One region of the Brevundimonas sp. Leaf280 genome, then DNA from elsewhere that is predicted to be linked to it. Evidence: predicted binding sites of a transcription regulator. Region 1 holds the regulator's gene; the other holds the start of a gene.
What was found. The regulator HrcA, encoded in region 1, represses chaperone genes, less so after heat shock. The targets are predictions, from matches to a motif close to GTTAGCANTCNNNNNNNNNGANTGCTAAC.
Positions count from the first base shown of each region.

Region 2: the regulator HrcA is predicted to act here: its motif matches at 1,708-1,736, upstream of groES (co-chaperone GroES).

Region 1 covers NZ_LMNC01000004.1:24,951-28,359, forward strand. The annotation lists gene ASF31_RS08310 (dienelactone hydrolase family protein) at 1-559, shown strand, start outside; gene grpE (nucleotide exchange factor GrpE) at 535-1,122, opposite strand; gene hrcA (heat-inducible transcriptional repressor HrcA) at 1,167-2,261, opposite strand; gene rph (ribonuclease PH) at 2,328-3,053, shown strand; gene ASF31_RS08330 (hypothetical protein) at 3,118-3,409, shown strand, end outside.
Region 2 covers NZ_LMNC01000005.1:128,208-131,616, reverse strand. The annotation lists gene pgi (glucose-6-phosphate isomerase) at 1-1,028, shown strand, start outside; gene ASF31_RS10440 (hypothetical protein) at 1,088-1,510, opposite strand; gene groES (co-chaperone GroES) at 1,809-2,096, shown strand; gene groL (chaperonin GroEL) at 2,150-3,409, shown strand, end outside.

The DNA of each region.
Region 1 (3,409 bases):
GCCGCTGTCGGATATGCAGCGGATCATGCAGATCGTCGCGGCGGCGGACTATGAGCAGGTGATGGGCGACCTGTCGGCGACGCTGGAATGGGCCAGCCAGCAGTCGTGGTCCAAGGACGGCAAGGTCGGCATCACCGGCTACTGCTGGGGCGGCAAGGTGGTGTGGCAGGCGGCGGCCCGCTTCGCAGCGATCGGCGCGGGTGTGGCCTGGTACGGCCGCTTGGCGCCCGCCGCAGACGCCACGCCGGTTCAGATCTCATCGGGCCAACCTTGGCCGGTCGACATCGCTGACGATCTGAAAGCGCCTGTGCTCGGCCTGTATGGCGGCAAGGATCAGGGCATCCCATTGGCCAGCGTCGAACGGATGCGCGAAGCCCTGGCCCGCGCCGGCCAGACCGGCAGCCAGATCGTCGTCTATCCCGACGCTCAGCATGGCTTCCACGCGGATTACCGCGCAAGCTACTCGGAACCAGACGCCAAGGACGGCTGGTCCAAGCTGCTGGCGACGTTCGATAAAGCTCTAAAAAGCCTAGATCAGGCCTTGCCGTCGAAGGCCTGACCGTCGGCGGCGGGGGCGGCGCCATAGGGGTTGGGAGCCTGGGCGCCGGATCCCTTGGCGGCGACGACGACCATTGCGGGGCGCACGGTGCGGCCGAACAGTTCAAAACCGGACTGCATGGTCTGGATCACCGATCCGCCGGGCACGGTCTCGGAGGGCTGTTCCATCATCGCCTGGTGCAGATGCGGGTTGAAGGCCTCGCCGGCCTGGGGCGCGACGCGCTTCAGGCCGTTGGCGTCGAAGGCTTGCAGCAGCGCCTTCTGCGTCAGTTCCAACCCGGTCACCAGACCGGCGGTCGCGCCCTCGGCGTCCTTGGGCGCAGCCATCAGGGCGCGTTCCAGATTGTCGGCGACGCCCAGCAGGTCCTTGGCGAAGCGCTGGATGGCGAAGGCGCGGGCGTCGTTCTGCTGCGTCTCCGAACGGCGCTTCAGATTCTCCATCTCGGCGGCGACGCGCAGGGCGCGGTCCTTCCATTCGTCACGCTCGGCGATCACGGCGTCCAGCGGCGCCAGATCGTCTGAAGGATGGGCGTCCAGGCCGTGTTCGGCGTTGGTCTCGGCCATGTCGGCGTCCACGGCGTTCAGTTCGTCGTTAAGGGGCTTGTCGCTCACTTGTCGTTCCCATCCAGCATCCGGCCCAGCACCCGGGCGGTATAGTCCACCAACGGAATGACACGGGCGTAGTTCAGTCTTGCGGGGCCTATGACGCCGATGGCGCCAAGAACCCGCTGTCGGCCGCTCATATAGGGCGCCGCGATCACGGCGGAACCCGAAAGTGAAAACAACCGTGTCTCGGCGCCGATGAAAATGCGCACGCCTTGGGCCGCATCGACGCCGTCCAGCAGGCCGATCAGCTGTTCCTTCTGCTCCAGATCATCGAAAAGGACGCGGACCCGCTCCAGATCGGCCAAGCCTTCCCGGTCCTGAAGCAGGTTGGCGCGACCCCGCACGATCAGGGCGCGCTCGCGATCCTGGCCGCCGGACCACGCAGCGAATCCGTCCTCGACCAGGCGGGCGGCGGTCTGGTCCAGTTCACGCCGTGCGATTTCCAACTCCTGGGTCATCTCTCGCTTGGCGTCGGCGAAGGGGCGGCCGCGCAGGCGAGCGTTCAGGAAGTTGGAGGCCTCGACCAGGGTCGAAGGCGTGACGCCGGCCGACAGGGTCATGATGCGGTTTTCGACCGTGCCGTCGTCAGCGACGATGACGGCCAGGGCCTGATCGCCGCCCAAGGCGACGAACTCGACATGTTTGACGCCGGAATCACGGACCGGGCTCGATACGACGCCCGCGCCGCCGGCCAGGCCCGACAGCAGGTTCGAGGCCTCGTCCAAGGCGGACTCGAAGTTCCGGCCGCGCCCGGCGAGCCGCCCGTCGATCTCGCGACGCTCTTCCTTGGTCAGGTCGCCGACCTCCAGCAGGCCATCGACGAACAGGCGCAGGCCCGCATGGGTCGGGATCCGCCCGGCCGAGGTGTGGGGCGCCGCCAGCAGGCCCGCAAGGGTCAGATCCTGCATCGTGTTGCGGATCGAGGCAGGCGACAGGGCGATGCCGCCCAACGACAGGGTCCGCGACCCGACCGGCTCGCCTGTCTCCAGATAGCTTTCCACGATGCGACGAAAGATGTCGCGCGCCCGCGCATCCAGCCCCGCCAAACCCGCGAGGGACTGGCCGGCGTCGAACGGCGGGTTTTTCGGGGCATACAGGCTCACGGTTTCAGGATAAGCACCGCCGCCACAGCTTCCAAGGTCAGACTTCCAAGGATCCCTCCCATGCGCCATTCGCAACGCACCGACGATCAACTGCGTCCCGTGACCATCGAGACCGGCGTCAACCGCTATGCCGAGGGCTCGTGCCTGATCAGCTTCGGCAACACCAAGGTGCTGGTGACCGCCTCGATCGAGGACAAGGTGCCGGGCTGGATGCGCAACACGGGCCAGGGATGGGTGACCGCTGAATACGGCATGCTGCCCCGTGCCACCCACACGCGCGGGCGTCGTGAAGCCGCCGCCGGCAAACAGTCGGGCCGCACGCAAGAGATTCAGCGATTGATCGGTCGCTCCCTGCGCGCCGTGGTGGACCTGAAGGCGCTCGGCGAACGTCAGGTGCTGATCGACTGCGACGTCATCCAGGCCGACGGCGGCACCCGCACGGCGTCGATCACCGGCGCCTGGGTCGCCATGAGCCTGGCCCTGAACTATCTGCGCGACGAGGGCGTGCTGAAGGCCGACCCGATCACGGATCAGGTGGCGGCCGTGTCATGCGGCGTCTGCGACGGCGTGCCGGTGCTGGACCTCGATTACGAAGAGGATTCCGAGGCCGAGGCGGATTCGAACTTCGTCCTGACCGGCTCCGGCCAGATCGTCGAGGTCCAGGCCACCGGCGAGAAGCGCGGCTTCTCGCGCGCCGAGTTCGACCGGCTCTTTTCGCTAGCCGAGATCGGCTGCACCGAACTGTTCGCCCTGCAGAAGGCGGCCTTGGCGGCGGTGAAGCGATAGGGGGTTTCACCTCGGGGCGCGGACGGGCATCCTCGTCCGGTCAGTCCTGACCGGAGACAAGTCGATGCGTCGATCCCCCTGGCTTTCGATGGCCGCCTGCGTTGTGTTGATGGCCGGATGTCAGCGCGCTGATCCAGCCGATCAGCCTGCGTCCAGAGACACTGCGGCAAGCAGCAACGTCATCGACGCGGTTCCACTGGCGCCGGATGCTCCGCCGCCTGCCCCGCCCGCCAAGCCGGCGGCTGCGGAGAAGGAAGCGACCAAACCGGCCGGGGACGTCGAGGCCAGCATTCCCGAAGGACCGGACATGCCCGCTCAGCCGGTGCCGATCAGCGAGGTCCCCTGTCGCGAAGCCA
Region 2 (3,409 bases), on a different contig from region 1:
CCACCCTGGTGGTGGTCGTGTCCAAGACCTTCACGACGCAGGAAACCTTGGCAAACGCCGAGGCGGCGAAAGCCTGGCTGGCGGCGTCGCTGCCGGCCGAGGGGATGACGAAACACTTCATCGGGGTGACGGCGGCGCCGGAGAAGGCGGCGGCCTTCGGCTGCGGTCGGACCTTCGCCTTCCGGGACTGGGTCGGTGGGCGGTATTCGCTGTGGTCGGCGGTCAGCCTGTCGTGCGGCATCGCCCTGGGCTGGGACGTGTTCGAACGGATGCTGGCGGGCGCCGCGGAGATGGATGCGCATTTCGTCTCGGCGCCGCTGGAGCGAAACGCGCCGATCCTGCTGGCCCTGGCCCAGGTGTTCAACGTCGATGGCCTGAACCGGCCCGCCCGCACCGTCGCCCCTTACGCCCACGCCCTGCGCCGCCTGCCGTCCTTCCTGCAGCAGCTGGAGATGGAGTCGAACGGCAAGCGGGTGCACCGCGACGGCACGCCGGTGACGCGCCAGACCTGCCCCGTCGTCTTCGGCGAGCCCGGCACCAACGGCCAGCACGCCTTCTTCCAGCAGATCCACCAAGGGCCGCAGACCGTCCCGGCCGAGTTCGTCATCGTGGCCAAGACTCATGAGGACGCGCCGGAGTCGCCGCTTTGGTCGAATGCGCTGGCTCAGGGCCAGGCCCTGATGCTGGGCAAGACGACCGAGGCCGGCAAGGCCGAGGGGTTGGCGCAAGGATTGTCGGAGGAGGAGGCGACGCGTCTGGCGTCCCACCGCACCTTTACCGGCAACCGTCCGTCGACGGCCATCGTCATGGAGCGGCTGACGCCCGAGACCCTGGGCGCGCTGCTGGCCCTCTATGAGCACAAGACCTTCGTCGAGGGCGTGATCTGGGACATCAACAGCTTCGACCAATGGGGCGTCGAACTGGGCAAGGTCCTGGCCAAGGCGATCCTGAAGGACTTGGACACGGGCGGCCCCTCGGCGGACCTGGATCCGTCCACGGCGGCCCTGATGCGCCGCCTGATGGGCTGACGCGAAAGGGGCCCGTCCTTGCCGGACGGGCCCTTCCAGTCATCTAAACTGTCAAACGCTTACCAGCGGCGGTCGTAGCGGTAGTCGCGATCATTGCGATAGTCGCGGCGGTCATAGCGCGAGTCGTAACGGCGGCTGTCGTAGCGGTAGTCGTAGCCCGAGCGGCTGCGGTCGATGCCGTGCTCGCGCTCCCAATGGCCTTGGTTACGGTAGCACTGGCCGCCGCGGTAGTATTCGCAGCCCGAGCCGCGGTTGGAGGCCACCGCGCCCAGCGCCGCGCCGGCAAGCGCACCGCCCGCGATGTAGCTGCCGTCGCCGTTGCCATAGATGGCGCCGGCCAAACCGCCCACCGCGGCGCCGATCAGGGCGTTACGACCGGTGTTGTCGCGATCGCGCGATTGGGCGGAAGCCGGAGCGGCCATCAGGCTCAGGGCCACGACGGGGGCGGCGGCGACCGCAGTAATCTTCAGCAGCTTGGACATCTTGGTCTCCTTGTTTGCTTGCCGATCTGCGTTTCCGGGGTGGGAAGGCATCCAGCGTTGAGGGCATTCTATCGCTCCCAGTTTGAACGACCCCGGAGGCCGGCATTCATTTTCGGTTCATTTGTCACCGAGAATTCGCGCGGCGATCCATCGCCGCCGCTTGACGATGACCCTGCCTCTGCCTAACTCCCGCTCGCGTTAGCACTCTCGCTGGTCGGCTGCCAAAACGGCGATCGCGGGAATGCCGCACACCGTTTCAAAAACGCCCCGATCCGGGGGTTTTACAGGGAGAAGTCCGATGGCGTTCCGTCCGCTCGGCGACCGCGTGCTGGTCAAGCGCGTTGAAGAAGAATCCAAGACCAAGGGTGGCATCATCATCCCCGACACCGCCAAGGAAAAGCCCCAGGAAGGCGAAGTCGTCTCCGTCGGCCCTGGCGTCCGTGACGAATCCGGCAAGGTCAACGCTCTGGAGCTGAAGGCCGGCGACCGCATCCTGTTCGGCAAGTGGTCGGGTACGGAAGTGAAGATCGACGGCGACGACCTGATCATCATGAAGGAATCCGACGTCCTGGGCGTGCTGTCCTGAGCACCCGACGTCTGAAGTTCTTCAATTAATCCATATAGATAGGAGCTGCCCGCATGGCCGCTAAAATCGTACACTTCAACACCGACGCGCGCGACAAGATGCTGCGCGGCGTCAACGTGCTCGCCAACGCCGTCAAGGTGACGCTGGGGCCCAAGGGCCGCAACGTCGTGATCCAGAAGTCCTTCGGCGCTCCGCGCTCGACCAAGGACGGCGTGTCGGTCGCCAAAGAGATCGAGCTGGAAGACGCCTTCGAGAACATGGGCGCCCAGATGATCCGCGAAGTCGCTTCGAAAACGAACGACAAGGCGGGCGACGGCACCACCACCGCAACCGTTCTGGCTCAAGCCATCGTGCAAGAGGGCCTCAAGGCCGTCGCAGCCGGCATGAACCCGATGGATCTGAAGCGCGGCATCGACAAGGCCGTCGGCCTGGTGCTGGAAGAGATCAAGTCGAACTCCAAGCCGGTCTCCAACAACTCGGAAATCGCTCAGGTCGGCACCATCTCGGCCAACGGCGACTCGGAAATCGGTGAGCTGATTGCTCAGGCGATGGCCAAGGTCGGCAACGAGGGCGTCATCACCGTCGAGGAAGCCAAGACCGCCGACACCACCGTCGATGTCGTTGAAGGCATGCAGTTCGACCGCGGCTACCTGTCGCCCTACTTCATCACCAACGCCGACAAGATGGAGGCCCAACTCGAAGAGCCGCTCATCCTGCTGTTCGAGAAGAAGCTGACCTCGCTGCAAGCCATGCTGCCGATCCTGGAAGCCGTGGTGCAGTCGGGCCGTCCGCTGCTGATCATCGCCGAGGACATCGAAGGCGAAGCCCTGGCGACCCTGGTCGTCAACAAGCTGCGTGGCGGCCTGCGCGTCGCCGCCGTCAAGGCTCCTGGCTTCGGCGATCGCCGCAAGGCCATGCTGGAAGACATCGCCATCCTGACGGGCGGCCAGGTCATCTCGGAAGACCTGGGCATCAAGCTTGAGAGCGTCACCATCGACATGCTCGGCAAAGCCAAGAAGGTCACGATCACCAAGGACGACACCACCATCGTCGAAGGCGTCGGCGGCAAGGACGAGATCGAAGCCCGCGTGGCCCAGATCAAGCGCCAGATCGAAGACACCACTTCCGACTACGACAAGGAAAAGCTGCAGGAACGTCTGGCCAAGCTGGCCGGCGGCGTCGCGGTTCTCCGCGTCGGCGGTTCGACCGAAGTCGAAGTGAAGGAAAAGAAGGACCGCGTCGACGACGCCCTGAACGCCACGCGCGCCGCGGCTGACGAAGGCATCGTTCCGGGCGGCGGCATCGCCCTGCTG